Regions from separate parts of the Pantoea agglomerans genome, predicted to be linked through region 2. Evidence: riboswitches for the same ligand, from Rfam matches in the RefSeq annotation. Region 2 holds a riboswitch; the other holds the start of a gene.
What was found. A riboswitch is a leader RNA that binds a small molecule or an ion and turns the genes downstream of it on or off. The one in region 2 is predicted to bind thiamine pyrophosphate.
Positions count from the first base shown of each region.

Region 1 (3,863 bases), 2.0 Mb from region 2:
AAGCCTTTATCAAGCTGGCGGAAGCGGGTCTGGTGCAGGTGCTGCCGCAGCGCGGCACCTTCGTGCGCAAGATCTCCGCGCGGCGCGTCGCGGACGGTCGGTTTATTCGCGAAGCGGTAGAGGTGTCGGTGGTGCGGCGCGCGGCGCTGGAGATTGAGCCGGCGGCGCTGATGGCGCTGGAGCACAACCTTCAGCTGCAGAAGATGGCCGCCGATCGCCATGACAGCCAGGCCTTTCTCAGCCTCGACGATGAGTTTCACCGCCTGATTGCCGAGAGCATCAACTGCCTGCTGGCGTGGGAAACGGTGGAGAATATTAAAGCGGCGATGGACCGCGTGCGCTTTCTGACGCTGAGCGAGGTCTCACCGCCGGACAGCCTGATTGAGCAGCACGAAGAGATTTTATCGGCGCTGAAGAACCACGACGCCGACGCCGCCGAAGCGGCAATGCGCCGCCATCTGCAGGAGATGATTTTCTCTATTACGCCGATCGCCGAGCGCAACAGCGAGTGGTTTGAGGCGCTGTAAGGGCGGCAGGCCTGCCGCCCTCTCTTTCCTACCACCAGCGATGAAAATGGTGTACCGGCCCAATTCCCCTGCCCACCTCCAGCGTATCGGCCTGCAGTAACGCCTGCTGCAGCCAGCCTTTCGCCTCGCGCAGCGTTGACTCCCAGCTGTCATAACGCGGGCGCAGCGCCGCCAGCGCAGCGGAGAGCGAACAGCCGGTGCCGTGGGTATGGCGCGTATTAACGCGCGGCGCGGTAAAGCGCTCCGCGCCGTCGCGGGTGATCAGCCAGTCCGGGCTTTCGCTGTCGCTGAGGTGGCCTCCTTTCATCAGCACCGCCTGGCAGCCCAGCGCCATCAGGGCTTCGCCTTGATCCAGCATCGCCTCTTCGCTGCGCGCCGGCGCGCACTCAAGCAGCGCCGCCGCCTCCGGCAGATTGGGGGTGATTAACGACACCTGCGGCAGCAGCCGTTCACGCACGCTGGCGATGGCGTCAGGCGAGAGCAAGGGATCGCCGCTTTTCGCCACCATCACCGTATCCAGCACCACGAAAGGGATAGCGGCGCGTTCCAGCTTCTCCGCCACGATCTGCACGATAGCGGTTTCCGCGAGCATACCGATTTTCGCCGTGTCGATGCGCACGTCGCTGAGCACGGAATCGAGCTGCGCCCCCACAAAGGCTGGCTCAATACGATACACCGACTGCACGCCGCAGGTGTTCTGCGCCACCAGCGCGGTAATCACGCTGGTCCCGTAAGCGCCGAGGGCGGAAAAGGCTTTCAGATCGGCCTGAATACCGGCGCCGCCGCTGGGATCGGTGCCGGCAATGGTTAACGCGTTAATACGCTTCATGCGCGCGCCTCCTGTGCCTGCTGCCACAGGGCGTCGATAAACAGCGTGGCGAAGCTACCGGGGGCGCCGGTCTGCGCGGCGGCGCGTTCCCCCGCCAGCGCCATCACGCGGCAGGCGCTGGCGATATTGCTTAGCCGTTCGCCGGGCAGGCTGCAAAAGGCGGCCACCACGGCGGAGAGCGCGCAGCCGGTGCCGACCACGCGCGTCATCAGCGCGCTGCCGCCGGACACGCTGAGCGTCTCAACGCCGTCGGTGACGTAATCGACCTCGCCGCTGACCGCCACCAGCGTCTGATGCCGCTGTGCCAGTTCGCGCGCCGCCTCAAGCGCCGCTTCCGCCTGATGCTGCGTATCCACGCCACGTCCACCGCCCCCCTGCTGCGCCAGCGCGAGAATTTCAGACGCGTTGCCGCGCACGGCGGCAGGCCGCAGCGGAAGGAGCTGCTGGCAGAACGCCGTGCGCAGAGTCAGCGCACCGACCGCCACCGGGTCGAGCACCCAGGGTTTTTGCGCCACGTTGGCCGCCTGCGCCGCCGCCAGCATGGCGTCGCGGCGATCGCGGGTCAGCGTGCCGACATTGATCAGCAGGGCATCGGCCACGACGGCGAACTGCGCGGCTTCATCGGGATCGATCACCATAGCGGGCGAGGCGTTAAGCGCCAGCAAAACGTTGGCGGTGATGTTCTGTACGACATCGTTAGTCATGCAGTGCACCAGCGGCTGGCGCTGGACGAAGCGGGCGAGTACAGGCGCGAAATGCGCGTCGGAAAAGCGTTGAGGTTGGCGGATCATTATAACTCCCAACCGGCGAGCAAGAAGGCGAATGCGGTCAGGCATCTGACTTCCCTACGCTGGCATTATCCAGATCAGGTGGTACGGGTATTTCTCAGCCTTCACAAAGAAGGGCACCCCGAGTCATAAGTACAAAATAAGTTACTCCCCGGCAGATTAGGGGAAGTGAGTTGCGGATACAAGCTCGCCGCGTGGGGTATTGCGTTTTGCATAACTGGTCTTAAAATCAACATCGCACAATACCCATAGTCAATGGAGGGACTTATGGCAAAAGGCGTTGTACTTTGCAAAGGAGATAAAACAACCTGCGGAGGAAAGATAATCGCGGGGACTGCCCTGGGTATTGCGTTCGGTAAGCCACAGGCCAGAGAAGGTGATCCTGGTGTAGTACCTGGTTCAGGAGGGGGCTACTTAGGCGGAGAATACTTATCACGTAAAGGAGAGGTCCTGGGTGAGTCAATATATGAGGTCATAGGTAAATAATGAAACTTATACCTGCTGTATGCACCTTTTTGTGTATCCTGTTTGGATTAATGTCGATTGGTTATTCTGTGTTAAAAAACAAACAGCATAATAAACTATGTGAAGCTTTTAAGAAAAAGTTTGGCTATTTACCCGCAGGTATAATCCTCGCTCAGGCGGGAGGGTTATTTTCATCAATACAAAAAGATTTTTATTTTATATTCCCCCTCATTGTTAAAAAAGGAAGTTTCGCAGTCAGAAACATGAACCCTGATCATTATGATTTCATTAAATATCAGCCCAAAGAAATGACTTCATGGTTAAAAGTTAAATTCACACTATTCCTGCTAGCTGCCATATTCTTTTTCGCAACCATCGTAACCTCCTATTTATTTGAATGAACACAACAAGGATTCATGCGTAATTTTTTGATTAGATCTCATTGCAGTGATTTATTGTCAGCTTACAGAAGCTATCCCATAACAAGCTGAGGGTAAGGAAAAAATATGCAGGCAGCATTGAACAGCCCCTTCGCGTTACTTTTGACCTGGGATCTGATTTAGATGCACAATATTTTTCACCTGTCCTGAACTTGTCGAAGAGAGAGACTAAGCCTGCCGTTCCCTTCTCATGGATTATGCTGGTTAAAGACAGTCTCGACAGCGGCCTCTGATAAGCGCGTTAAGAATTTTCCACTGCAGCGCCTCGCCGCCACCAGGCGTCGCGGATGCACAGAGCAGATGCTATTTCCCGACCCTGTATCGGAAACGAAAGTTAAATGGCTGGAAACGAGCGGTATACTATGACACTCATTATTTATTCTGAAAAAATCGACAGGGGTAAAAAACGCTTTACCATAAGCCAGTATCGCACGCCCATCAGTTATAAACGTTCACTGCTCCAACGATAATAAAAGATCTGCTCTACACCGCCTTTCAGCTATTCAATTGCTCATTAATGTAAAGTAATTGTATGCAATTAGCTTTCAACGCCAGCTTAGCAGGGATATTAACATGCGTGAAAAAACTTTCCGTATTGCGCTGCTGTTTAATGCCAATAAAGCGCATGACCGGCAGATTATCGAGGGCATTGGTGAATATCTTCACTCATCACATACGCTGTGGGATGTTTTTATTGAGGATGACTTCCGCAGTAACATTGTTAAAATAGGCAACTGGGATGTGGATGGTATTATCTCTGACTGTGATGATGTTGCCGTCGAGCAAGAGCTGACAAAGCTGAGCCTTCCGGTGG
Region 1 covers NZ_CP083809.1:1,356,858-1,360,720, reverse strand. Annotated here, with positions in the region: gene LB453_RS09110 (GntR family transcriptional regulator) at 1-527, shown strand, start outside; gene thiD (bifunctional hydroxymethylpyrimidine kinase/phosphomethylpyrimidine kinase) at 556-1,356, opposite strand; gene thiM (hydroxyethylthiazole kinase) at 1,353-2,147, opposite strand; TPP riboswitch at 2,182-2,278, opposite strand; gene LB453_RS09095 (hypothetical protein) at 2,412-2,630, shown strand; gene LB453_RS09090 (hypothetical protein) at 2,630-3,010, shown strand; gene LB453_RS09085 (XylR family transcriptional regulator) at 3,623-3,863, shown strand, end outside.
Region 1: another riboswitch for thiamine pyrophosphate. It lies ahead of thiM (hydroxyethylthiazole kinase); the one in region 2 lies ahead of thiB (thiamine ABC transporter substrate binding subunit).

Region 2 (3,863 bases):
GCTTATTTTCCGTTATACCGGCCTGGCGCTGCAGCAGCAGCGCGCTGAGGATCTGCTGGCGCAGGATCGCATCGATCAGCTGGTGCAGCTGGTGGGCGACAAGGCGGAGGTGCGCCAGATGATCCGCGCCCATCTCGGCCGCAGCTTTCGCCAGGGTAAACATATTCTGCGCGTGCTCTACTATCGCCCGCTGCTAAACCTGCTGCCCGGCTCGCCGCTGCGCCGTTCTGAAACGCATCTGGCGCGTCAGATCTTCAACGGCCTGACGCGTATAAATGAGGAAAACGGGGAAGTAGAGGCGGATATCGCCCATCACTGGCAGGCGATCTCGCCGCTGCACTGGCGTTTTTACCTGCGCCCGGCGATCCGCTTTCATCACGGCCGCGAGCTGGAGATGGCGGACGTGACGTCGAGCCTGGAACGCCTGCGTCCGCAGCCGCTCTTCTCCCATATTCAGCGCATTGATTCACCCGCGCCCTGGACGCTGGATCTCCATCTGAGCGAACCCGACGACTGGCTGCCGTGGCTGCTCGGCAGCGTCAGCGCCATGATCCTGCCGCGTGAATGGCCGCAGATGCGCGACTTCGCCCGCCATCCGGTCGGCACCGGCCCCTATCGCGTAGTGCGCAACCAGCAGAGTCAGCTGAAGATCGAGGCGTTTGACGACTACTTTGGCTTTCGCGCCCTGATCGATGATGTCTCTATCTGGGTGCTGCCGGAGATTAGCGACGAGCTGGTTTACGCCGGCGTGCGTCTGCAAGGTGCCGCCGAGGATGAAAAACTGGAAGAGAGCCGTCTTGAAGAGGGCTGCTATTTTCTGCTGTTCGACCAGCGCTCCGCTCAGGGACGCGATGCCGCCGTCCGGCGCTGGCTCTGCCATCTGCTGAATCCCGTCGCCCTGCTTAACTATGCCGAGGCTGGCTACCAGCGCTACTGGTATCCCGCTTACGGCCTGCTGCCGCGCTGGCATCATCGCCGCGATCTTACGCCGGCGACCAAGCCGCCCGGGCTGGAGAGCCTGACGCTGACGTGGTACAGCCAGCACGTGGAGCATGAGGGGATCGCCAGCGCGCTGCGCCCGCTGCTGGCGCAGCATAACGTGCGGCTGATTACCCGCGCGGTCGAGTATGAAACCTGGCATCAGGGCGAGGCGGAAAGCGACATCTGGCTCGGCAGCGTCAATTTCACTCTGCCGCTGGAGTATTCGCTGTTCGCCCAGCTCTACGAGCTTCCGCTGCTGCATCACTGTCTGCCGCTCGACTGGGAAGCGGACGCCGCGCGCTGGCGAGGCAAAACCCTGCCGCTGGCGGAGTGGAGCAAACGGCTGCTGGATGCGGATAGTCTGCATCCGCTGTTTCATCACTGGCTGCTGCTCGAAGGCCAGCGCAGCATGCGCGGCGTGCGCCTGAATACCCTCGGCTGGTTCGACTTTAAATCCGCCTGGTTCGCGCCGCCGACGCTGTGACGCTTTCCCCCTGGCGACGAAATGTCTAGAATGAGCCGTTCTCAACGGGGTGCCTGCAAAAGGCTGAGAGAAACCCGTCGAACCTGATTCGGTTAATACCGACGTAGGGATTTGAGAGGCTGCTACGCTCAGATCCTTTGCGACTCATAACAATTCTCCCTCAGGAGCGCAAAGTGGTTAAACAGATCCTCCCTCTGCTGATGTTGCTGTCCGTGCCGGCGCTGGCGGCAAAACCGGCCCTGACCGTCTACACCTACGACTCCTTTTCCGCCGAATGGGGCCCCGGCCCGGCGGTGAAAAAAGCCTTTGAGGCGCAGTGCGGCTGCGAGCTGCGCTATGTGGCGCTGGAGGATGGCGTCTCGCTGCTGAACCGCGTGCGCATGGAAGGCAAAAACAGCAAGGCTGACGTGGTGCTCGGCCTCGATAACAACCTGCTACAGGCGGCGCAGCAGACCGGCCTGTTCGCTAAAAGCGGGGTCGATCTCCATAACCTGACGCTGCCGGGCGGCTGGCAGGATCAAACCTTCGTGCCCTTCGACTACGGCTACTTCGCCTTCGTCTATGACAAAACGCGCCTTAAAAACCCGCCCACCAGCCTGAAAGAGCTGGTGGAGAGCCCGCAAAAATGGCGCGTGATCTACGAAGATCCGCGCACCAGCACCCCGGGTCTGGGTCTGCTGCTCTGGATGCAGAAGGTTTACGGCGACAAGGCGCCAGAGGCCTGGCAGAAGCTGGCGCAGAAAACCGTTACCGTGACCAAGGGCTGGAGTGAAGCCTACGGCCTGTTCCTGAAAGGGGAAGGCGATCTGGTGTTGAGCTACACCACCTCGCCCGCCTATCACCTGATCGAAGAGAAGAAAGAGAATTACGCCGCCGCGCCGTTCGCCGAAGGCCACTATTTGCAGGTCGAGGTTGCCGCGCAGCTTGCCAGCAGCAAGCAGCCGAAGCTGGCGCAGCAGTTTATGCAGTTTATGCTGACCCCCGCCTTCCAGAACACCATCCCGACCGGCAACTGGATGTATCCGGTGATAAAAAGCGATCTGCCCGCGGGCTATCAGACCCTGAGCGTGCCGCAAACCGCGCTGCAGTTTAGCCCGCAGGAAGTCGCGCAGCAGCGCGCAGACTGGATTAGCGCATGGCAACGCGCCGTCAGCCGCTAATCCCACTCTGGATGGTGCCGGGCAGCAGCGCCGCGCTGCTGCTGTGCGGCGTGGCGCTGCTGGCGTTCGGCGCGCTCTGGGCCAGCGCGCCGACGGGCGACTGGCGCGCGCTGCTGCACGACAGCTATCTGCACCACGTAGTGCGATTCTCTTTCACCCAGGCATTGCTCTCCGCCCTGCTGTCGCTGCTGCCTGCGATACCCCTGTCGCGCGCCCTCTACCGACGGCGTTTTCCCGGCCGTCAGCTGCTGCTGCGCCTCTGCGCCATGACGCTGGTGCTGCCCGTGCTGGTGGCGGTATTCGGCCTGCTGACGGTCTATGGCCGCGTTGGCTGGCTGGCGCAGCTCTGCCAGCTGTTCGGCGTCGACTACCGCTTTTCGCCCTATGGGCTGCAGGGCATTCTGCTGGCGCACTGCTTTTTCAACCTGCCGCTGGCGACGCGCCTGATGCTGCAGACGCTGGAGACGATTCCGGGCGAGCAGCGTCAGCTCGCCGCCCAGCTCGGGCTGCGCGGCTGGCATCTTTTCCGCCTGCTGGAGTGGCCCTGGCTGCGCCGCCAGCTACTGCCTACCGGCGCGCTGATTTTTATGCTCTGCTTCGCCAGCTTCGCCACCGTGCTCTCGCTGGGCGGCGGCCCGCAGGCCACCACCATTGAGCTGGCGATCTTTCAGGCGCTGAGTTACGACTACGATCCCGGCCGCGCCGCGCTGCTGGCGCTGATCCAGCTCGCCTTCTGCCTGACGCTGGTGCTGCTGAGCCAGCGCTTCAGCAAGGCGATACCTGCGGGCAGCGCGCAGCTGCGGGGCTGGCGCGACCCGCACGATTCGCGGCGCGCACGCATCGGCGACGGCCTGCTTATCGCGCTGGCGCTGTTACTGCTGCTGCCGCCGCTGCTGGCGGTGATGGTTGACGGGCTGCGCGGCATATCGGGCGGCGCGCTGGCGCAGCCGGCGCTATGGCAGGCGACGCTGACCTCGCTGCGTATCGCCATCGGCGCGGGCGCGCTCTGCGTCACGCTCACCATGATGCTGCTGTGGAGCAGTCGCGAGCTGCGCCAGCGCCAGCGCACGCTGCCAGCGCAGGTGATGGAGACCAGCGGCATGCTGATTCTGGCAATGCCGGGCATCGTGCTGGCCACGGGCTTCTTTTTACTTTTTAACGCCACCACCGGCCTGCCCGACTCGCCCGACGGGCTGGTGATCTTCGCCAACGCGCTGCTCGCCATTCCCTATGCGCTA
Region 2 covers NZ_CP083809.1:3,381,375-3,385,237, forward strand. Annotated here, with positions in the region: gene sgrR (HTH-type transcriptional regulator SgrR) at 1-1,465, shown strand, start outside; TPP riboswitch at 1,501-1,593, shown strand; gene thiB (thiamine ABC transporter substrate binding subunit) at 1,639-2,625, shown strand; gene thiP (thiamine/thiamine pyrophosphate ABC transporter permease ThiP) at 2,601-3,863, shown strand, end outside.